DNA from 2 places in the Sporomusa intestinalis genome. Region 2 is predicted to be linked to the other one. Evidence: a T-box and tRNA genes for the amino acid it is inferred to sense, from the RefSeq annotation. Region 2 holds a T-box; the other holds one or more tRNA genes.

Region 1 (11,829 bases), 2.3 Mb from region 2:
GCCCGACTTGCGTAACCGGCGGTTATTGTACAGAAGGGGTTCTGTCATGCGGCCGGCTGGCAGGAATTAAACCGCAGAGGTAGAACTCTTATCCCAGAGGTATACATATCAACAAGTATATACAATTTTCGCTGGAGGTATCTACAATGCGGCGTGTGCTTCTGGAGGGTGTCCAGGCAGGTATGCAGTTGGCTCAGCCGGTGTACGGTCTAAACGGCCAGGTGGTTTTAAACAGTGGGGTTGAACTGACTGAATATCATGTCTCCAAATTAACAGAACTTGATATTAAGTATATTTACATTCAGGGCGAGGCGCTGCTTATCGATCCTACTGATGAAGCAGCCCAAAATGCCAGGAATGAGATCGTCCTGAGCGCTCATACGGCGCTGGCTGAAGTAAGTGTCGGCAAGTATGTGCAGATGGAGGCTGTGAAAGACCGGTTGCTGTCACTGTTAGACGAGTGTTGCATGCATAAGGAGATTCAGCCTTTGTTTACTGCTATGCAGCTGTGCAATGATTATCTGTTCAGGCATGCTGTCAATGGTTATTTCTTTGCCACCATGATGGGAATTAGTTGCGGCCTTGAGGGGCAGCGACTGCGGGATCTGGGGCTGGGGGCGCTGCTCCGGGATGTGGGCATGATCACTATTTCCCGCGATATTCTTAATAAGCCGGGCTCGCTGACGCCGGAAGAAATGGCAATCGTAAAAAAGCATACGGAGAAAGGCTATGAAATTCTGCAAGGCAACTCTGATATCAGCTTATCGGCCGCCAACTGCGCCTTGCAGCACCATGAGCGTTTTGACGGCAGCGGTTATCCCCGGGGTGCCGGCGCCAGTTCTATTCATGAGTTTGCGCAGATAGTGGCCATTGCCGACGTATATTCTTCCATGACGGCCACGACGCCCTACCGGAAAGCCTTGTCTGTCTATGATGCCTTAGCCATTATGCAAAAAGCGGGCAGCACCTATTTCAATCCGGAGTACATTCATGTGCTTGTTAAAAATGTCGCCAGCTATCCGATGGGGGCTGTAGTCCGGCTGAATAATAAAGCAACGGGAATTGTGAAAGACTATGCCGACGAAGGCAGGACTAAACCCATTGTTAGTATAACGGCAAACGCCGCCGGCGAACGGGTTAGTCAAACTGTTACTATTGATATGACAGCCAATCCCGCTTTGTATATTGCCGAGGTTTCTTAAATAGCCGATCACTGACGGCAATGGCCGGTAATACACCTGTTATGGACGCTGAAACTATTATCATATTTGTGAAGGTATGCGAATGGACAACCGGCAGGATTATATTCTGCCGTTTTTTCATAATAATAAAAGACACACAACTTTTCCTTAAGGAGCGATAGCCATGTCTGATGACGCAGAAATAATAGCTGGCCGCAATAGTGTTCTGGAAGCGCTGAAAGCCGGCCGGTCACTAAACAAAATTCTTATTGCCAAGGGGGACCGGCAGGGCTCAATCCGCGATATCATTGCTCAAGCCCGGGAACAAGGGCTGGTTATACAAGAGACGGAGATTAGCAAGCTTGATCAACTGTCGGCTGGTATCAGACATCAGGGGGTTGTTGCGCTGGCTGCACCGGTGGCTTATGTGGAGACGGAGGACATTTTATCAGCCGCCTATGGAAAAAAGGAAGCACCGTTTTTGGTTCTCCTGGATGAACTGACTGATCCGCATAATGTGGGAGCTATTTTACGCACTGCTGATGCCACTGGTGTTCATGGGGTGCTTATACCCAAACGCCGCAGCTGCCCTTTAAACCAAACCGTGGCTAAAACCTCGGCCGGCGCAGTTGAGCATGTACCGGTGGCACGAATCGGTAATATTTCTCAAACCCTTAAGGCGCTGAAAAAACAGGGCCTTTGGGTAGTAGGCGCCGATATGGACGGAACCAAAGACTATTATGACGCTGACCTTACCGGTCCTGTCGTTATTGTTGTCGGGAGTGAGGGCGAAGGCATGGGGCGGTTAACGAAAGAGGCCTGTGATTTTATTGTGCGCATCCCCATGCGGGGCAAAATTACATCTCTTAATGCATCGGTGGCCTGTTCACTGTTGCTGTACGAAGTCTTGAGACAAAGGGAGTTGAAAGCAAAATGAGACACTGGATGGGAATTATGTTGGCAGTGGCCATAATAGTAACCGGGATAGCCGTTTTTTGGCTGACCAGGCCGCTGTTTGCCCAGACAGTGTATAGCGGGGTAAGGGTGGCAAATATCGAGGTTGCCGGCAAAACCCGGGATGAAGTGGCGCAAATGTTGTCGGTATGGCAAAAAGATCAGGCAAGCCGGCCTATCTTGCTAACTCATGGCAGTGCAACTTTTCGTATTGAACCTGAGCATATTGATTATAGCATTGATGCCGACGCAACAGCCGATGCAGCGTGGCAGGTAGGGCGTGAAGGCCCCTGGTGGCTGCGTCTGAAAAAAATTAGCGACGTCGAGGCTGAAGGGTGGTCTACGCCCCTCAAGATCAGGTATAATGAGAATAAGCTGGACACAGTCCTGGAGCAACTGCAGGAAAATATCAATAAACCGCCGCGCAATGCCACGCTCAGCCTGCGTACCGGTGGTATTGTGTCTGAAGTCGAGGGGCAGGAGATTGATGTCCCCGCCCTGAAAAAAATAATGCTGTCGGCGACCAACCGTTCGGAAACCAATACCATCATCCTGCCGGTCAAACCGGTCTATCCGGAGATTACGGCAGAAGAGCTTGCGAAAAATGGCATAAAAGAACTGGTTGCCGTGTATACAACTGTATTTAACACCGAAGATGCCAACCGGACAGCTAATGTAAAATTGTCTGCCCAGAAGATAAATGGCAAACTGCTTTACCCCGGACAGGTTTTTTCCTATAATGATACCGTTGGCCCCAGAGAAAAATCACAGGGATTTAAAGAGGCCATGGAAATTATCAACGGCGAGTTTGTACCTGGAATCGGCGGCGGCGTATGTCAGGTTTCATCAACATTATATAATGCCGTACTGCTGGCCGGGCTTGACATTGTGGAACGTACCAACCATTCTAAGCCGCTTGCTTATGTTCCTCTGGGGCGGGACGCAACCGTCGCGTATAATACCCTGGATTTTAAATTTGTCAACAATAGTCCGGCACCGGTAATGATTATGGCTGAGGCAGAAGGCAACAAGCTTAATGTGGGGATATTCGGACAAGGGGCCCTTGATAAAAATATTGATATTGTGACAGTTGACCAGCAGGTGATTCAGCCGGCCACCATAAAAAAGGCCGACCCGTCACTGCCGCCAGGTGAAAACAAGATTGAGAAACCGGGCAAGCCCGGATATTCAATTACTGTCATCCGGATTATACGCGATAATAATGGCAAAGAACTAAAACGCGAGATCCTTTCGCGGGACAAATATGCGCCTGACAATACCGTAATCAAAACAGGACCAGCCCCAAAACGGGTGCAGGCCGAAATAAAGCGGACTGGGGCTGAAGACAAACCGTTTGATGCCGGCAGTATGGAATAAGATTGGAGATTTTTTGTCGATGGACTTGTTAATCGTCGATGGCTATAATGTGATCAATGCCTGGCCGGAATTAATTTTAATAAAAGATAACTTAGAATATGCCCGCGCCAAACTTGTGGACATACTTAGTGAGTATGGTGCATATAAAGGAGTTAAGACAATCATTGTCTTTGATGCCCATCTGGCTGCCGGTAAAAGTGCCAGCCAGATCCTGAATGGCGAATTGGAGGTGATTTATACCAAAGAAGGGGAAACCGCTGACAGCTGTATTGAAAAGATGGTATATTTTCTAGCCGGTCAGGGAGAACATGTTTATGTCGTCACATCTGATTCGGCCGAGCAAATGTTTGTCCTGGGGGCGGGCGCGTTCCGGATTTCGGCCCGGGAACTAAGAAATGACGTTGCCAGCACCAAAAAAGAGATTAAGGCGGCTATTTCCCAGAAGGTGTTAGCGCGGGATCGGCACGAGCTCGGCAGCCGTCTTAGACAGGATATTCTTAAACGCCTTGATGCGATGCGCAGAGATGGGCTTGACTAACTTTGCGCTTACAGGTATAATTTATTTTGATAAGACGTGAACTGATACCGTAGGCACTAATCCTCTTAGTGCACTTTTATTTTTTTCACAATGACAAATGGCCGGCTTTGTAAATAAGGAAATTGGCTTTGGCCATTAGCGACAGCAAAATAAAAACTAAGTGGGGGCGATGCGATGCGGGTTAATACTCAACGCGATCTGTATGGTTGTTTTGACAACTTAACTGATGAAGAAATAGTATTTGACGCCAAAGATAACGACAACACGGTCGCTCTGGAGTATTTGATTAATAAATATCGCAACTTTGTGCGGGCTAAAGCCAGATCGTATTTTTTAATCGGCGCTGAGCGTGAGGACATCATCCAGGAAGGCATGATTGGTTTATATAAGGCCATTCGTGATTTCCGCAATGATAAGCTGTCGTCGTTCCGGGCTTTTGCGGAATTGTGCGTAACCCGGCAAATTATTACCGCCATAAAGACCGCCACCAGACAGAAGCATATTCCCTTGAATTCGTATGTTTCTTTAAATAAGCCCATTTATGATGAGGATTCCGACCGGACGCTGCTGGACGTATTGTCCGGTTCCAAAGTCACTGATCCGGAGGAACTGGTAATCAGCCGGGAAGAATTTGTTGATATTGAAGAGAAGATGGGTGAGATTTTAAGCGATCTCGAGTGGAAGGTCCTGATGTCATATCTTGATGGCAAGTCTTATCAGGAAATTGCGGTTGAACTTGACCGCCATGTCAAATCCATTGATAATGCGTTACAGCGAGTAAAGCGTAAACTGGAGCGATATCTGGAAAATCGCGGCGAGGACAGCGATATCCGTGGTATGTACAGAGGCCTGACCGGCCTTAATAAAGATGTTTCGGCAGAATTAAACAACTATAGCAGTACCTATGATGACCAACGCAGTATAAAATGACACCACCAGGCGGTGTCATTTTTTTTACACTTCCCAATATATATAATGAGGTGATCAAGCATATGAGCGAGCCGAAAAAAGTAAAAACGGTAGCAATATTAACCGGCGGTGGTGATGCCCCGGGACTTAATGCTGTAATCCGGGCGGCTGTGAGAACGGCACTGGGGCAGGGACTTACTGTTTGGGGTATAAAAAATGGCTTTGGCGGTATGGTCGAAAACAAAATGATGCTACTGACAGATGAAAGTGTAGCCGGGATTCTGCCGCGCGGGGGGACGATGCTGGGAACCACCAACCGTGACAATCCCTTTAACTATCCCCGGACACAGGCCGGTGAGGTTATTTACACAGATATGTCGGGCCGCGCTTTGGATAACCTGCGGCAGGCAGGGGTTGAGGCGCTTATTGTTATCGGCGGCGATGGCAGCATTAAGATTGCCGCCGAGTTTTACCAAATGGGCCTGCCGGTGGTTGCCGTACCGAAAACAATTGACAATGACATACCGGTTACTGAGCGGACTTTCGGGTTTGATACCGCTGTTGGTGTGGCCACTGACGCCCTTGACCGGCTGCATACTACCGCCGAATCACATCACCGGGTTATGGTGCTTGAGGTGATGGGCAGATATGCCGGCTGGATTGCATTACACGCCGGTATGGCCGGCGGTGCCGATTGTATTCTCATTCCGGAGATCCCGTTTACTACTGACTCGGTTATTGCCAAAATTAAGGAACGCCAGCAGCGGGGCCGGCAGTTCAGTCTAATTGTTATTGCCGAAGGGGCGCATGCCCGGGGCGGAGACATATCAATAGCGCGCATTGTTGAAGGCAGTCATGAGAAAGTGCGTTTGGGCGGCATCGGTGAAAAGCTGGCCAGAGAGATTGAAGCGCTTACCGGTATGGAGTCCCGCTGCACAGTACTGGGGCATGTCCAGCGCGGCGGCACACCCACCGCCTTTGACCGGGTGCTTTCCACTCGGTACGGCGTAGCCGCCGCGCACAGTGTACTGGAAGGACATTTTGGAATTATGGTGTCTTTGCAAAAAAACCGGATTATTAGGGTGCCTATTACTGAAATTGCCGGTAAAGCCAATAATGTTGGGCCTGACGATGAACTGTTGCTTGCCGGCAGGGCAATTGGTGTTTGTTTTGGTGATTAAGAAAGCCGTTCCCGGGTTATAATAAGCCCTAAATAATGCGAGGTATTTGCAGCCGCAGTGGAGGGCTACGATGGAAACATTGGGCATTACTCTATTTAGGGTCGTTGCCGGTATGGGAGTACTGCTAATCATCATGCTGGCAATCGGCCGTCGCCAGCTGGGGGAACTTAGTTCGTTTGATTTTCTGACATCAATTACTATTGGTGCCGTAGCCGGGGCGCTTATTGTTGACCACCGGATTGAACTGGCAAGTTCGCTGATTGCCTTATTGGCCCTGGGCGGAATGCAACTGTTCTTTGGCTGGTTAAGCATTAAGATTCGCCCGGTAAACCATAAACTTAACTTTAAACCGCTGGTGATGGTGCAAAACGGTCAAATTATCAAAGAAAGCCTGCGTAAGGTGCATATGCCTGTGGAAACCCTGCTGCAGCTGCTGCGGGAAAGAGATGTTTTCGATATTACTATCGTAGAGCTTGCTGTGCTGGAGCCCCATGGCCGGCTAAGCGTGCTGAAAAAAGCGGAACATTTGCCATTGACCCCTTGTCAGGTTAATTTTAGCGTTACTCCGAACAGTGTTTTGGTGCCTGTTATCCTGGAGGGAAAACTGCAGGAGCACGTACTGGCTGATATGGGATTCTCACCCCAGCAGGTTGAAGAGTTTCGCCGTCAGCATGTAAGCAGCATTCACAATGTTTTTATTGCTTTTATGGACCAGGACAAACGGCTGCATGTGATTCATGATGATGCCCGGGAGTGCAATGTATTTTTACATTGATGCCCCGGGCGTTTTTGCGATATTAAATTTTTCTAAAATATGCAAGATAATTAGCCGAAATGTGGTAAAATAGGAACATGTCCCAGGGAGGTAATTATGAAAAATCAACGTTTTAAGTTTTGCCCTAAATGCGGCGGCCAGGTCAGTTATCGTCAGATGGGGGACCGTGAGCGCCTGGTATGTGCCGCCTGTTCCTATACGATGTACGAGAATCCGATTGTGGGGGTTGCGGCCATCGTGCGGCAAAACGGGGAAATTTTGCTGGGCCGGCGCGCTGCCAATGCCAGCTATCCCGGGTTGTGGTGCATACCCTGCGGTTATGTCGAATATGATGAGGATATCCGGGCTGCGGTTAAACGGGAGTTCCAGGAGGAAACAGGCCTGGTCATCGAACCCGGTCAGGTTTACGCGGTGTTGTCCAACTTCCATAATCCGGCTGTCCATACGGTCGGTGTCTGGTTTTTGGCCGAAGTCGTCGGCGGTACCCTTGGACCGGGCGACGACTTAGATCAGGTAGCTTATTTTCCGCTGGACCTGGTGCCTGACCTTGCTTTTCCCACCGACAGGCAGGTCATCGGTTTGCTGCAGGCAGATCACAATAATAAGAAGAAGGATGTGACCTAGTGAGTGACAATTTGATTGCAGTAATCATTGGTATTGTGGAAGGTTTGACGGAATTTTTACCGATTTCATCAACCGGACACATGATTCTTGTTGGTTCCTTATTAGGATTTGAAGGAGAAAAAGCCAGTGTATTTGAGGTATTTATCCAACTAGGGGCTATCTTATCTGTATTGATTTTATATAAGGAAAAATTTTTGGCGATGCTTAGGCCCCCGGCCCTGAACAGTTTTGGCAGCAGTCTTACGGCTGTGCATGTGTTAGCCGGCATTGTTCCGGTAATGGGGATTGCCTATCTTTTGCATGGCTTCATTAAGACCTATCTTTTTTCCCCTTATACCGTAATTATTGGCCTGGTTGTCGGTGCTCTCCTCATGCTGGCGGCAGAGAAGCTCTCGCAGCGCCCGGTAACCCATGAGGTGGATCAGATGACAATAAAACAGGCTTTTTTCGTGGGCTTATTTCAAATCTTATCTCTCTGGCCGGGGTTTTCCCGTTCCGGCTCAACCATTGCCGGTGGCTTGTTTTTAGGTATGAGCCGCAAAGCCGCCGCCGAGTTTTCTTTTATTATTGCCGTACCGCTTATGCTGGTGGCATGCCTGTACGATTTAATGAAAATCTGGGATCGGCTCAGCTTTGATGACTTTACCATGTTTGCCATTGGCTTTTTGGTTGCATTTATCACCGCCTACGTATCAATTGTCTGGTTCTTGCGGTTTCTCAATAGCTCCACCCTGGCTTCCTTTGCTTATTACCGGTTCGTTGTCGCCGGAATCTCCTATTACTATTTCTTTATGAGGTAACCGCAGCGATTTTTACTGATACACTTATGAATTTATCTGTTGGAGGTTATCGTGTTTGGACGCAAAATTAATTAATCCATTTTTAGAAGCAATAACAACCATTCTGCCGCAGCTCGGATTTAAGGAAATCAACCGGCGCGGCCTGTCGGTCAAGGAACAGGTATTGGCAAGTCAGGGGGTTACGGTATTGATCGGTATTACCAAAGGCGTTAAGGGAAACGTAGCTTATAATATGACTGCTGATACAGCAAGGAAGGTTGCCTCAACCATTATGATGGGAATGCCGGTGGCGGAAATTGATGAGATGGCCCAGAGTGCCATTTCGGAAATGGTCAATATGGTTACAGCCAATGCCGCCATAAATTTTGAAAAGCAGGGCCTGGCTGTGGATATTTCTCCTCCCAGTATTGTTGTTGGCACTGAGTATACCGTGCGGGTAAGCAATAATAAATATTTGGTGCTTAGTTTGCTGGTCGACTCCGAACCTATTGAAGTTAATGTCGGCCTTGGCGCATAGCTAACCAAAATCGGCTCAGCAGCATGCAAAAATTACTAGTAAAAAAATATTGACACAGCAGCATGGGTATTATATAATAAGTTTTGTCACTAGACAGGGACTTCAAAAAAAAGATGCTGGCGTAGCTCAATTGGTAGAGCAGCTGACTTGTAATCAGCAGGTTGGGGGTTCAATTCCTCTCGCCAGCTCCATCTAGCCTGGAGGGATTCCCGAGTGGCTAAAGGGAGCAGACTGTAAATCTGCCGTCTTTGACTTCGGTGGTTCGAATCCACCTCCCTCCACCATTTATCACATCGCGGGGTGGAGCAGTTGGTAGCTCGTCGGGCTCATAACCCGAAGGTCACAGGTTCAAGTCCTGTCCCCGCAACCAAGTAATTTACGTGCTTTATGAATTCAAGCCTGAACCCAAGCCTGAACCCAAGCCTGAATTTATAAAGCACAGCTTTATAAAGAAACGAACTCCATTACCCCCACCATCTGCGACAAGCCAACTATCTGTCACTCAGCCGCAAACGGCTTAGTAGTGTCCAGATGCGAGGCGCACCGGAAAAGCGTGCCGCGCGGCGCACTGGGAAGTGCGTAAGCAAACGCTTTGAGGAGCAACGAAGCAGATGGGCGCTAATAAGTCGTTTGCGCTATTTGCTGGTGTAGCTCAGTCGGTAGAGCGTATCCTTGGTAAGGATAAGGCCACCGGTTCAATCCCGGTCACTAGCTCCATCTTAATATGGCGGCGTAGCTCAGTTGGCTAGAGCATTCGGTTCATACCCGAAGTGTCCGGGGTTCAAATCCCTGCGCCGCCACCAGGTAAATATAAAAACCCTGCAGATATTTGCAGGGTTTTTATATTTATTGCTGGCGGCAGCAGGAATTTCGCTTATTAAATAGAATAATCTAGTTTGGTAAAATGATGTATACCGCTGATTATTTGTGTTAATACATAATATGATAAAGTTATAATTAAGGGGAGGTAACACTCGAAAATGGCTAAGAAAAAGTTTGAAAGAAACAAACCCCACGTAAACATTGGAACAATCGGTCACGTCGACCATGGTAAAACCTCGCTGACAGCCGCCATTACCATGACACTGGCCAAACACGGCGGAGCCGAGTTCATGGCCTATGATCAAATCGATAAAGCGCCGGAAGAAAGAGAACGGGGCATTACCATCAACACAGCCCATGTGGAATATGAAACACCGGCCCGCCACTACGCCCACGTTGACTGCCCGGGCCATGCCGACTATGTTAAAAACATGATCACCGGCGCAGCCCAGATGGACGGTGCCATCCTGGTCGTATCGGCCGCTGACGGCCCGATGCCGCAAACGCGTGAACACATCCTGCTGTCCCGCCAAGTGGGCGTACCGGCCATGGTAGTATTCCTGAACAAAGCAGATCTGGTTGATGATGCCGAGCTGATGGAACTGGTAGAAATGGAAGTGCGTGAGCTGCTTTCCAGCTACGAATTCCCGGGCGACGACATTCCGGTAGTCAGCGGTTCGGCTGTAAAAGTGCTTAACTGCGGCTGCGCCAAGCGCGAATGCGAATGGTGCGGCAAAATCCATGAACTGATGGACAAAGTTGACGAATATATCCCGACGCCGGAACGGGCCACAGATAAACCGTTCCTGATGCCAGTGGAGGACGTGTTCACCATTACCGGCCGTGGTACAGTAGCCACCGGCCGTGTAGAGCGCGGTGTGGTAAAAGTAAGTGATACCATCGAAATCGTTGGTATGACGGAAAAACCGAAATCAACCGTAGTAACCGGGGTGGAAATGTTCCGGAAGCTGCTGGATTCGGCCGTGGCCGGCGACAACATCGGCGCCCTGCTGCGGGGCGTGGACCGCAAAGAAATCGAACGGGGCCAGGTACTGGCTAAACCGGGCTCGATTAAGCCGCACACCAAATTCAAATCAGAAGTATATGTCCTGTCCAAAGAAGAGGGCGGCCGTCATACCCCGTTTTTTAACGGCTACCGTCCCCAGTTCTACTTCCGGACAACCGACGTAACCGGTGTTGTTACCCTGCCGGAAGGTGTGGAAATGGTAATGCCTGGCGACAACATTCAAATGGACATTGCCCTGATTACCCCGATTGCTATTGAAGAAGGCCTGCGTTTTGCTATCCGCGAAGGCGGCCGCACGGTTGGCGCCGGCGTCGTAACTGCAGTGGTTGAATAGTTAAAATATGTTATTTCATAGAAAAACTGTATATTTAAAGATTTATATGATATAATAAATAGGCAGGGAAAATTCCCTGCCTTATTTATTGACATGCCCGAGCCTGTGGGCTATTGACATGCCGATATAATTATGATAAATTGTATTAGTGACATTTAAAGAAAAACGATAAATTATAGACACACGGTGCTATATTTACTGGTAAGAGAGGTGTACAGGATGCGCAACGCGGTAACATTGGCCTGCACAGAATGCAAACAACGCAATTATCAGACCAATAAAAACAAGAAAAATGACCCGGATAGATTGGAGTTTAACAAATACTGCAAGTTTTGCAAAAAACAAACTCCACATAAAGAAACAAAATAACAGTAACAATTGCTTAAGTTGCCACTATAAGTAGTGGTGGTCGATTGGTAGAGTAGCAATCTCTCAATCCCCTGCGGGGCTTAAGCATTGTTGCCTCTATCAAAATGCACGCACAGGATGTGAGAGAATGGCCGCCCAGGAAACAGCTGTCCAGACGAATACATCGCGCTGGAAGAAATTTTTGCGGGAAGTAAAAGCTGAATTAAAAAAGGTAACGTGGCCGGGTAAATCAGAACTTATTTCCTACACGGGAATCGTGTTTGTGACGGTTATTGTTGTTGCTGCGCTGATATGGGTAATTGATGCTGCGTTTACTCAAGTGTTAAAGGCGATCATGAAGTAGACTAGGGGGGTGGGGGACGTATTACCGTCCCTTGAGGCTATGGAATCCGAAAAACTCGAAAAACACTGGTATGTCATC
Region 2 (11,829 bases):
TGGCGTAGGTTGCAATAAAGGTGGCTCTTGCTTCGGCAATTGCCATAAGTGTTGGCTTTAAGTGGGTGTCAATCTGCCAGAAAAAGAGCACCAATACAGTTCCCAAGAGGATAATAGCTAGTGGCAAGAGTGGTATTGTACGCTTTCGCCGCACGGAAAACCGCATGTCTCTCCCTCCTCTAAACCACTATACTTCGTTCATTAATTATATATATGGCCAAAGCCGGTTATTGGTTACTCATATATTACAAATCATGATAATAAAATCACCGGGAATACTATGAATAGCCATTACCAAATACTCATTATTGCCCTTACAATAACAATACGGGGAGGCGATTCACTTGGGCCGCTTAGAAAAGCTGAAAATGCGTGTGGCCAATGAAACCCTTGGCCAGGAGATGAATAAAAAAATAACCGCCGCTAACTATGAAAATATTTTACAGGCCAGGAAAACCGAAATTGCCGAAGAACTGGGGCTTAAAGAAAAAATTGACACGGCCGGCTGGAAAAACATGACGACCGCCGAGACCGGAAAAATCGGCGGCCGCCTGGGCGGACATATCGGCGGGCAAATGGTCAAAAAGCTGGTGGAAATGGCGGAAGCACAAATGGCTCCGGTTGATGACACAACCCTTGAAGAGACGAAAAAACAGCTGGCAGGCAAGCGGTGAAAATAAAAATTGGGTCGCAGGTGCGACCCGTTTTTATTTTTCCTGGAGGTTTATTCGATAATAATCCGATGATAATTCTTTTTGCCTTTACGCACCAGCAGGCTGTTATTTTCAAACAGGCCGGCAGTAAGCAGAAAATCCGGATCGGCAACCTTGTCATCGCCGATATAAAGCCCACCCTGCTGAATCAGTCTGCGGCCCTCGCTTTTAGACGGGATAATGCCGGTGGTCACAAGCACATCCAGCAGCTTGGCACCGATTGTATCAGCCGTTACCGACACGGTGGGGGCATTATCCAGTTTGCCGGCGCCGCCGAACAGGGCCTCGGCCGCCTGCTGGGCTTTCTCGGCTTCAGACTGACCGTGAATCAGCTTAGTTACCTCAAAGGCCAGTGTTTTTTTGGCAAGATTAATTTCCTTGTCCTTAAGGGCGCCAAGCCGCCGGACCTCGGTCATCGGTAAAAAGGTCAGCAGCGCCAGACATTTTTCCACATCAGCGTCATCAACATTGCGCCAGTACTGATAAAAATCATAAGGTGACGTTTTCTCCGCATCCAGCCAGAGAGCCCCTTTTTCCGTCTTGCCCATCTTGCGCCCGTCACTGGTCGTCAGCAGGGTAAAAGTCAGCCCATAGGCCGGTTTTCCCTCCTTGCGCCTGATAAGATCCGCCCCGGCCAGGATGTTGGACCACTGGTCGTCACCGCCCATCTGCATAACACAGTCAAACCGGCGGTTGAGTTCCAGGAAGTCATAACCCTGCATCAACATATAGTTGAATTCCAGGAAGGACAAGCCTTTATCCAGCCGCTGCTTAAAACACTCGGCCGTCAGCATGCGATTGACGGAAAAATGTACGCCTATATCCCGCAAAAACTGGACATAGTTGAGAGTTAACAACCAGTCGGCATTATTTGCCATTAAGGCTTTATCGTCAGAAAAATCAATAAAACGCTGCATCTGTTTTTTAAAACGCTCCCCGTTGTGGGCAATCGTTGCACTTGTCATCATCTTGCGCATATCGGATTTGCCGGAGGGGTCTCCGACCATTGCCGTGCCGCCGCCGATCAGGCAAATAGGGCGGTGACCGGCCTGCTGCATATGGGCCATTACCATCATGCCCAGGAAATGACCGACGTGCAGGCTGTCGGCCGTGGGATCAAAGCCAATATAAAAGGTGATTTTTTCCTTGGCCAATAGCTCACCGATCTCCTCTTCATGAGTCAGTTGCTGGATAAAGCCCCGTTCCCGGAGTGTGTTTAGTACAGACATTGTGAAATCCTCCTTTATTGCCGGTAAAAAATAAAAAACCGTCCCTGGTCAGGGACGGGGAACAACCCGTGGTACCACCCTTGTTGCTGAATGTTCAGCCTCTCAAGCGAAGTTAAAAACTTCTTCAGCCCGGTAACGGCGGCATCCGGCCCGGCCTACTTCAAGCAGCTTATCAGGTCTAATCCGGTGAATACTGACGGTCTATTTTCCGCAACCCATCGTTGTCGTCAGTCGGCATACGTCCGGTATGCCTCCCTCCTCCGCCTTGGTTTGCGAAAAATGGCCTCGCCATTATTCTACCGTTTAGAGCTGACAAGCTGCATCCATGTTCAGCCTGCTGCTCCTAGGTGTATTTCGGTTGGTTCACCTGCCGGGTTCCACCAGCCCCTGGCTCTCTGCAAGGCTCATCCAGCTTACTTTTCCTATTCATCACATTTTCCCACATATTTTACTATATATACTATACCCGAAGATAAACGGGTTGTCAATTTTTAGCTACCAGCCGACAGGCAAGGATCTATTTTAGCACTTTTTAAGCCGCATGATAATTTTTTGTGGTATAATGATTAGCGGATCAAATCCTGTTCTGACTGCAAGAAATTAGATTTATAAGAATTATAAGGGGAGAAAGCCATGCAAGATAAAGACCGTGAAAATAAACGCAAACCCAGGAAAAACACACGCACGATTACCGTGATTGCGGTCGTCATCTTCCTGGTTATGCTGACAGGCGCCGGCCTGGGTTTTTTAACAGCCAGTATCCATACGATGCCCAGTTTAAAGGGCGAAATACGTCCGGCTGTATCATCACAGATTTTTGATGCCAACGGCAAACTGATAACGACGATCCATTCTGTGGAAAACCGGTTGCCCGTATCTATCAATAAAATTCCCAAAAACCTGCAAAATGCTTTTATTGCTGCCGAAGATACCCGTTTCTATCAGCACAGCGGGGTTGATCCCCGGGGGATTTTGCGGGCAACCTGGTCAAACCTGACGAACAGAGGCATCTCGGAAGGCGGGAGCACAATCACCCAGCAGTTAGCCAGAAACGCCCTGCTCTCACAGGAACAGACACTTAAGCGTAAAATCCAGGAAGCATTTTTGTCTTTACAGATCGAACGCCAATACAGCAAAAATGAAATCTTAGAGATGTACATGAACCAAATTTATTTTGGCCAGGGAGCTTACGGGGTGCAAACCGCTGCCCAGATCTATTTTGGCAAAAATGTTGAGGATTTGAATCTGGCCGAATGTGCAATGATAGCCGGTATCCCCAAAAGCCCTAACTATTATTCTCCCGCCAGCAACTTGAAAGCCGCCAAGGACCGCCAGTCGGTCGTACTTGACCAGATGGTCAAGTATGGCTATATTGACTCGGCAACTGCGGCCAAAGCACGAACCACCGAGATTAAAATCACTACCCGGTCGGTTGCCAATATGTCGACTGCTTCCTATTTTACCGATTACATTATGCAGTTGCTTATTGATAAATACGGGGCCGACGCCGTGTATAAAGACGGCCTTAAGGTCTATACGACACTGGACCTGGAAATGCAGGCCGCTGCTGAACAGGCCATGACCCAGCTGCCGACCAAGCGCACCGAAAATGGCATTAAGCAGCCCCAGGGAGCCCTGGTGGCGATCGAGCCCCAAACCGGTTATATTAAGGCCATGGTCGGCGGGCGCGGCAATGATCAGTTCAACCGGGCGGTTTTAGCTGAACGGCAGCCTGGTTCCGCCTTTAAGCCTTTTGTCTACCTGGCGGCGATTGAAAGCGGACTTACCCCCGCCAGCATGATTGATGACAGTCCGGTAAGCTTTGGCAGCTGGTCGCCTGTAAACTATGACCGGAAATTCCGCGGTCCCGTTACCCTCCGTTCCGCCCTGGAGCAGTCGCTCAATGTTGTAACCGTAAAACTGGCCCAGCAAACAGGTATTGATAAGGCCTTATATTATGCCCAGCAAATGGGTATCTCCACCCTGGTGTTAAAAGGCAACACCAATGACCGCAATCTGGCTATGTCGCTTGGCGGCCTTACCAGGGGGGTTACGCCCCTGGAAATCACCAGTGCTTATGGCGTATTAGCCAATAATGGCATCCGGGTCGAACCGACAGCGATTCTTAAAATAGTTGATCGCAATGGCAAGGTCATCGAACAAGCAACCCCGAAAGAAAAAGTGGTTGTCAATGAGCGCAGCGCCTACCTGCTTACTGATATGCTGCGCGGGGCTATGACCAGCGGTACCGGTGCCGGCGCTTACTTTGGGCGGCCTGCCGCCGGGAAAACCGGCACTACCAGTGATTATAAGGATGCCTGGTTTGTCGGCTATACCCCGGACTTAGTCGCCGCAGTATGGATGGGCTGCGACAATCCCGAATATTTAGGCGTTGTTACCGGCGGCACCATTCCCGCCACTATCTGGCGAAGCTTTATGCGCGACGTGGCGCCGAAGTACGTTGCCCGTGATTTCGTGCGGCCCTCCGGCATCGTAGCTGCCCGGATATCAACCAAAGATGGCTTATTGCTTACTGATCCGGAAAATCAGGATGGACGCAACGAGCTGTTTGTTGAAGGGACTCAGCCTAACAAGCATTCTACAGCAGCCGTAACCAAAGATGTTAAAGACGACAAGGACGGCAAGCCGGATGAAACCGGCAGCGCCGGGGAGAAATCCGGTATTGACGAAAAAGTGCCACCCCCGCCGCCGCCGGTGAAGAGCGATACAAGCCCCTTGTCCCCCCAGGCCCCGCCGCCGCCGCCCAGACCGACTGAGCCGGTAAAAAAGAATTAGGTTTATAGGGACTAAAAAACACGCGCAATTTTACGCGTGTTTTTTTTCCCTTTGTCGCATATACATTTATTAGAGGTTAGCAACTGGTGATTCCGTTGTCGTTGTCACAGAAACAAAGAAGTAAAATTATAATTATTATAATAATGATCCAGCTACCGCCAAACCCACCACCAAAACCTCCGCAACCGCCAAAGCCACGTGCCATTATATTTTCCTCCTCCCAATCTCCTTAAAATTTGTGTCTGTCCTTACTTTAATTATATGAACCCTGTTTTTTGGGTCACACGCTATTGCCGTGTGTTCCTCTGTAAGTAAAGGCTATAGTGAAGTATCATCACTATCGAAAAAGAACAGTAACAGGATAATGATGATAATCCAGATGCCACTGAAACCATTGCGGCCAAATCCACCACGAGACATTAACAATTCCTCCTCTTTCCTACTCTGCTAACGAGGGCGAAGTACCGCCCGCCCTTCTACTTCAATATATACAGTTCGTGCAGGAAGTGTTACTGACCGCAACAGGCATTTAGCCCTAATTTTTATTTGTTTCAAATAGTCTTCTGATTTGTTTAGGCGCATCGGTTGCCACCTTTACCGACTGCATTGTGCTGTTAATTACGTCCGTAACGTTTCTTATTTTGTCTACTGTGGAAGTCATGGAGTCAAGCCGCCTGTCCATAGAAAAATTTTCCGAGGCCAGTGTTAAGAGAATCACCATCAACTGAATGTTGAAGCTGGGGTTTTCCATTACTTTCCTCAGGAACGCAGCCGGTCCACGGCCGGACACCGGTTTTGGCGGTACGGTTGCCGGTAGTTTTTCCGGCAGTTTTTCCGGTTGTTCGTTAACCTCCTGCGGTTCGGCTTGTTCTTCTATTTTTGCTGCTTTGGCTGCAGTCACGCCTGGATTTCGTGGATATTTCCGCACGCGCATATTTCCCACCCACCCTCACATTGAACTTTTTTCTAATCCAATATATGAAAGATAAGCGTATTTGGTCTCTGAAAAAGTATGGACACTCACAAAAAATGCTGAATTGAATAAATTGGATAAACAAATATCTTATCAGCGACAGCTTGCGCCACTATTGCGCCTGAAATGAAAGTAGTGGCAGCCGGCTATCGGATAAAAACAGAGGAGGTGCATAACCATGTTTGAACAATTTGGCAATATCATGGAAATGGTGAAAAAGGTTCAGAACAATGTTGATAATGTTCAGGAACAGCTGAAACAGGAACGAATAGAAGTATCAAGCGGCGATGTTGTGAAAATTGTCGTAAACGGTCAGCAGGAGCTTATCTCCATCCAGTTAAATGCAAAATATCTTATGGCCGATAATACCGCGCTGTTACAGGATTTGTTGACAGCCACCATTAATAACGCCTTAGCCAAATCACGCGAATTAAACCAGGAAGCTATGAGTAAGCTGGCCACAGATTTAAACCTGCCCAAAATTCCTGGCATATTTTAAGGAGGAGGTACTATGCCGAACGATACCGATAATCCAGGATCTTCATCGCTATTAGGTTCAATAACCCGGATGCTGGACGCTAATAGTAGTGCCGGGACAGGTTCTGACAATCTAATTACAGTTTTAGCCCTGCTCTGTTTATTCTCTATTGTTAACAAAAATAATGCCGTCAGCCAGCCGGTCCTGAATCAACAGGCAACTAACAGCAATCCTCTACATAAACTACTGGGTGAATTGACAAAGGGCGGTGACGGTGGCGGTGGCGGTAGCGGCGGCAGCGGTTTCTCGCCTGATACATTAATGTCACTATTGCCGTTATTAAACAGTCCCCAGCTTAAATCCAAACTAAATCCCGGCACAATCAGCACCGTCCTCGGCTTGTTGAATAATCTGGGCGGCCTGGGCGGCATGGCTCAAGACAAACCCAAAGCAGAGCCAAGGCCCGAGCCACAAAAACAGCCCCGCGAATCTGAACCTGTTCCCTCGGCACCGGTTGCCGATCTGCAGCCTGTGCCAACACTTAAACAGCAGCCAATACCCGCCCAGGAGGCGGAAGAGCCTGATGAACAGGACGGCAAAAATTTTGGCCGTTACTTAAACTGGAAAAATAATTTTTAACAATAATAAAACCGGGGGTGTTATCCCCCGGTTTTATTATTGTTCGCTAGAGTAAAATCAAACCAGTTTGGCAATCGTAGCGCCTGTACCGCCTTCATTAAGCGCAGCAATCTGTATGCTTTTTATGTGGGGATGATTTTTAAGGTAGTCGCTCACGCCTTTGCGCAAAGCACCTGTCCCTTTGCCATGAATGATAAGCACCTCGGTTAAGCCGGCCAGAATGGCATCATCAATATATTTATCAAGTACATTTTCCGCTTCCTCAATAATCATGCCGCGAATATCAATCTGCCGGGCGGCGCTTACAGCCCTGGGCATACCGCTCCGTTTGGCGGCAGCCGGCGCCGGCTGCTTAACCGGCTCGGCCAGCGCCCGGCAGGCTGATACCGGCACCGTGAATTTTAAAGCCCCCAGTTGTACCGTTACATCAGTGCCGCTTATGGCCAGCACTTCGCCTTTTTGTTGTAACGTGGCAACATAGACGTTCATACCGGGAGTTACCATTGACGGCGATAACTCAGGCAAATCGGTCCGGTCCTCCGCTGCCAGCCGGTTGACCTCCGCACTGCCGGCCTTGAGCTTCCGGCGGACATTTTCAATGGCCTGCTGCCGCTCGCGGCCGCTATGCTCGGAAAACTGGGCTTTCAGTTCGGCGATTACTTCTTCCGCCGTCCGCCGGGCCTGACGGATAACGCCTGCCGCCTCTGCCTGGGCCTTTGTCAGGACTGCGGCCTTTTTTTCGGCCAGATTATGCTCCCTGGCAGCCAGTTTTTCTTTTGTTTTATTCAATTCCTGCTCCAGGCGTTTTACTTCATCTAAACGGGCAGTAAAGGATTTCTTTTGTTCCTCCAGCGCCTGCAGCACGGTCTCAAAATCCGCATGTTCCTTATTAAGCAACGCCCTGGCTCTGTCGATAATTCCACTTCCCAGGCCAAGCCGCCGGCTGATCGCAAAGGCGTTGCTGCTGCCGGGTATGCCGATAAGCAGCCGGTAAGTGGGACACAGGGTCTGGATATCAAACTCTACACTGGCATTTTCAATTCCCGGCCTGGTATAAGCAAATGTTTTTAATTCACTATAATGCGTGGTGGCAATGGTCTTGGCGCCAAGTGTATGAATATACTCCAGGATGGCCATGGCCAGGGCGGCGCCTTCACTGGGATCGGTGCCGGCCCCGATCTCGTCGATAAGCACCAAATCATTCGCCGTTATTTTTGTTAGTATTTTAACCAGATTAGTCATATGGCCGGAGAAAGTGCTTAAACTTTGTTCAATACTCTGCTCATCGCCAATATCGGCAAAGATATTGCCGATCACCGGCATCTCCGAATCCGGCGCCGCCGGCACAAACAAGCCGGCCTGGGTCATAAGGGCAAATAAGCCTACTGTTTTCAGGGTTACGGTTTTTCCGCCCGTGTTCGGCCCGGTAATAAGCAAGGTCGTAAAATGCCGGCCAAGCTGGACATCAATGGGAACCACCTGCTCGGCCGGGATCAGCGGATGGCGCGCCTGCACCAGTTTAATATACCCCTGCTGATTCAGCACCGGTTCAGTGGCGTGCATATCCATACTCAATTTTGCTTTGGCAAAAATAAAGTCCAGCCGGGCTAAAACGGCAAGGTTGGCGGCAATGGCTGCTGCCGCTTTGGCAATATGACCGGCTACCACGGTTAAAATCCGCTCAATCTCGGTTTTTTCGGCAGCCATAAGCTGTTTGATATCATTATTCAAATGGACAATGGCCATTGGTTCAATAAACACGGTGGCGCCACTGGCCGACTGGTCATGGACGATACCGGGAAAACTATTGCGATATTCCTGTTTTATCGGTATGACATACCGGTCGCCGCGCATCGTGACTAACGCATCCTGGAAGAACTTCTGGTATTCGCCGGACCGCAGAATACTGTCCAGCCTGTCTTTCACCCGGCCCTGGGCCTGCTTGATCTCCCGGCGCAGCTTTAACAGCTCGCCGCTGGCATCATCCCGGATCTGGCCTTGCTCAGTAACCGTTGCCTCGATCGTTGTTTCCACATTCCTTAACACGGTTATCTGGCCGGCTAGGGCGTGTAACAGCGGTGTTGCCACAGGCAGGTCAGTGAAAAAACTTTTCATACGCCTGGCCGCGTACAAGGTACTGCCTACCGCCAATAATTCATGGGGCTCCAGCATCGCGCCAAGCTCCGCCCTTTTTATTGCCTCCCTCACATCGCGGCTGCCGCCGAGCGGCACACTGGGACTATGATTCAACAGTTCACGGGCCTCGGCTGTTTCCGCCAGGCGGCCTGCCACCGTTGGCGCATCACTCACAGGCACCAGGCTTTCCGCCAGCTCCCGGCCCATAACCGAACCGGTGCGTTCGGCCAGCATGTCCCGGATCTTATTATATTCCAACGTTGCTAACACGGATGTGTCCATGTAAATTCTCCTCTAACCCTCTTATAATACGCCGCGAAAAAAATGCCCCCGTGTAATATGCTCATGTTCAACCTCACTCACTTTATCCTGCAGCAGCAGGGGATGGCGTTCTCCCTGGTCAATGAGCTCACGGTACAGACTGGTCATTTGCTCCACTTCCCCCACCGTATTATATTTGGCTTCAAACCGCAGCCGGCTTAACCCGCTCCGCATAAGCCGGGGCACATGGGGCAGCATGGACAGCTCTTTGGCATTAAGTATATGCAGGCGGCAAAACTGGTCGGTCATGACCGGAAACAATTCGTTCATTCTGTCCCTAAGCCAGTACCGGCCTGGCCGGCAAGGCTGCTTACAATGTCCGGCCTTATCGCCCCAAAAACTGCCGGGCAGACAATACTCAGAAATCATCAGCGTTATATACCCATGCACCAGGCATTCTGTTGGCGCCAGCTTCCGGGCGGCAATGGCTTCCACCTGAGCAAAATTGAGTTCCGGTGAAAGGGTCAGGCTGGCTAAGCCCAGACTGCTCAAATATCCGGCTGTGACACTGTTATATACATTTAACGGGTAATCTCCGTGCAGCGGCACATCAACAAGCTCCCGCAGCAGGTGGAGGGTCCCGATATTTCCTACACTGACCGCATCGGGCTTGAGGCGGTTGAACAAAACCGCATTGACCTGCAGTTCGTCCAATTGCTGTTGCTGTACCAGGCGCGGCGTATTAAAAATAATCTTACGGTTGTGCCGGCGGACATAATCTGCCGCCTGCTGATAATCTTCAGCAGATAAGGCCTGTTTCCCCCAACATTCGCCGCCAAACATAACAATATCCGCGCCACTGTCAACAGCCGCCCTGAGTTTGTCCAGGGCATCCACATTAACCACCAGTTCAGGTTTGTTCGCCCGCCCGGCTGTTGTAAGCGGCGGCAGCAGGGCGGCAAGGGAGCTGCCGGTGGGGAGCGCAGCCCTGGTAAACCTGGCCAGCCGGGCCGCTTCCAGCTGTTCTATCGCCCGCCGCCTGGCGTCATTCATCTCACTGAGGGGAACCATTATCTCCCCCTGCAGCCGGCACTCCAGCTGATTCAGGCGAAAAACAGTGGTGCCCAGGCGCTCCATCTGCTTAGCCACACTCGCCGGAGTGAGCGGTATTTTCCGGGCTTTTTCGGCGATGAAAGCCGTCTCCGCCCGGCCGCTGAAGCCGTCGGCGTCCCGCACGGTTATCACCATTGGCCTGCCCTCTTCAGCGGCGACCACAATATCCACCGGGATACGCCGCACCGCTTCCGCGCGGCTAAAGTACGTCCTGGCCCGTTCCATCAGTTTGACATCAAATACCTTAAATACCCGGTCGTTGACACGGACCGGCGAGCTTACCGGCATCGACACCGCCGTATTGGCCGGAGCCTCTGTCACCACAGCGCCGTTGACTGTCAGCGTCTGCACCGTAACATTAACCCGGCCGCCGACTTTAACCCAAAACTCAATAATATCGCCGACAGCGAGCGGCTCATCCAGTTTGATAACGGCAATTTTGCCTGCCGCCTGATAAGCAAGCACCCGGCCGACCCGGACGCCGCGGTTGTTGGGGCGCCGGTCACTCATCATATTCCGGCCGTTTTTGCCGTAGAGATGGGCGGTGGTAAAATCACGGTTAAAAATCTGGGCTAAATCCTTGCGGTCCTGCATACTGACAGCATAGTTACTGCTGTCTGCCAGATACCTGTCAATCGCCCGGCGGTAGGCGTCGACAACCACGGCAACATACTCAGGGCGCTTCATCCGCCCCTCAATTTTAAAAGAAGCCACCCCGGCCTGCATGAGATCAGGCAGCACCTCGATCGTATTGAAATCTTTCGGACTCAGTAGATACTCCCCGGCATCTGCCGTCTGTAAAAGATCATTGCCGTCGGCGTCCACAAGGGTATAAGGCAGACGGCAAGGCTGGGCACAGCGGCCACGGTTGCCGCTGCGTCCGCCAATCATGCTGCTCATCAGGCATTGCCCCGAATAGGAGATGCACAGGGCCCCATGAATAAAAACCTCGATTTCCACAGGCGAATTCTTACATATGTACTCAATATCTGTCAGCGCCAGCTCCCTGGCTAATACCACTCTGGTAAACCCCATGGCGGCTAAGAATTGGACCCCGGCTAAATTATGAACCGTCATCTGCGTGCTGCCATGGAGCGGCAACGCCGGCACGATATTGCTGGCGATGACCGCCACGCCCAAATCCTGGACAATAATCGCATCGACACCAATTTTATCTACATGCCGTAAATAATCGGCCAAAGCCGGTAATTCACTGTCATCAGTCAGCGTATTCACCGTAATATACACCCGAACGCCACGCAGATGGGCAAAGCGTACGGCTGCCGCCAATTCCTCATCGGTAAAATTGGCGGCATAGTGCCTGGCGCCAAACATTTTGCCGCCAAGATACACCGCGTCGGCGCCGCTTTCCACAGCCGCCGTCAGCGCTTCCTTCGTGCCTACAGGCGCAAGTAATTCAATCACATGGACCATCCTTTCCTAAAACCGCTGCTATAGCCAGGGCAATGCCGGTTAAATCAGTGACCGCGC

Evidence for each region. A T-box is a leader RNA that pairs with one kind of tRNA and senses whether it is charged. The one in region 2 lies ahead of tyrS (tyrosine--tRNA ligase), so its partner is inferred to be a tRNA-Tyr.
Region 1: it encodes a tRNA-Tyr, which carries the amino acid that the T-box ahead of tyrS (tyrosine--tRNA ligase) is inferred to sense. The anticodon was not compared.

Annotation. Positions count from the first base shown of each region.
Region 1 is NZ_AP042390.1:508,960-520,788, forward strand. It holds gene thyX (FAD-dependent thymidylate synthase) at 1-83, shown strand, start outside; gene ACZ481_RS02365 (HD-GYP domain-containing protein) at 147-1,202, shown strand; gene rlmB (23S rRNA (guanosine(2251)-2'-O)-methyltransferase RlmB) at 1,366-2,118, shown strand; gene ACZ481_RS02375 (VanW family protein) at 2,115-3,512, shown strand; gene ACZ481_RS02380 (NYN domain-containing protein) at 3,532-4,050, shown strand; gene sigH (RNA polymerase sporulation sigma factor SigH) at 4,225-4,980, shown strand; gene ACZ481_RS02390 (6-phosphofructokinase) at 5,043-6,140, shown strand; gene ACZ481_RS02395 (DUF421 domain-containing protein) at 6,211-6,915, shown strand; gene ACZ481_RS02400 (NUDIX hydrolase) at 7,012-7,539, shown strand; gene ACZ481_RS02405 (undecaprenyl-diphosphate phosphatase) at 7,539-8,339, shown strand; gene ACZ481_RS02410 (chemotaxis protein CheX) at 8,395-8,856, shown strand; tRNA gene ACZ481_RS02415 (tRNA-Thr) at 8,972-9,047, shown strand; tRNA gene ACZ481_RS02420 (tRNA-Tyr) at 9,056-9,140, shown strand; tRNA gene ACZ481_RS02425 (tRNA-Met) at 9,151-9,226, shown strand; tRNA gene ACZ481_RS02430 (tRNA-Thr) at 9,498-9,573, shown strand; tRNA gene ACZ481_RS02435 (tRNA-Met) at 9,583-9,659, shown strand; gene tuf (elongation factor Tu) at 9,837-11,039, shown strand; gene rpmG (50S ribosomal protein L33) at 11,259-11,408, shown strand; gene secE (preprotein translocase subunit SecE) at 11,536-11,751, shown strand; gene nusG (transcription termination/antitermination protein NusG) at 11,791-11,829, shown strand, end outside.
Region 2 is NZ_AP042390.1:2,821,945-2,833,773, forward strand. It holds gene yunB (sporulation protein YunB) at 1-166, opposite strand, end outside; gene ACZ481_RS13285 (small, acid-soluble spore protein, alpha/beta type) at 345-674, shown strand; gene tyrS (tyrosine--tRNA ligase) at 725-1,942, opposite strand; T-box leader at 1,990-2,381, opposite strand; gene ACZ481_RS13295 (transglycosylase domain-containing protein) at 2,576-4,738, shown strand; gene ACZ481_RS13300 (hypothetical protein) at 5,274-5,672, opposite strand; gene ACZ481_RS13305 (YbaB/EbfC family nucleoid-associated protein) at 5,890-6,210, shown strand; gene ACZ481_RS13310 (hypothetical protein) at 6,223-6,828, shown strand; gene ACZ481_RS13315 (endonuclease MutS2) at 6,886-9,246, opposite strand; gene ACZ481_RS13320 (U32 family peptidase) at 9,268-11,763, opposite strand; gene ACZ481_RS13325 (alkaline phosphatase family protein) at 11,756-11,829, opposite strand, start outside.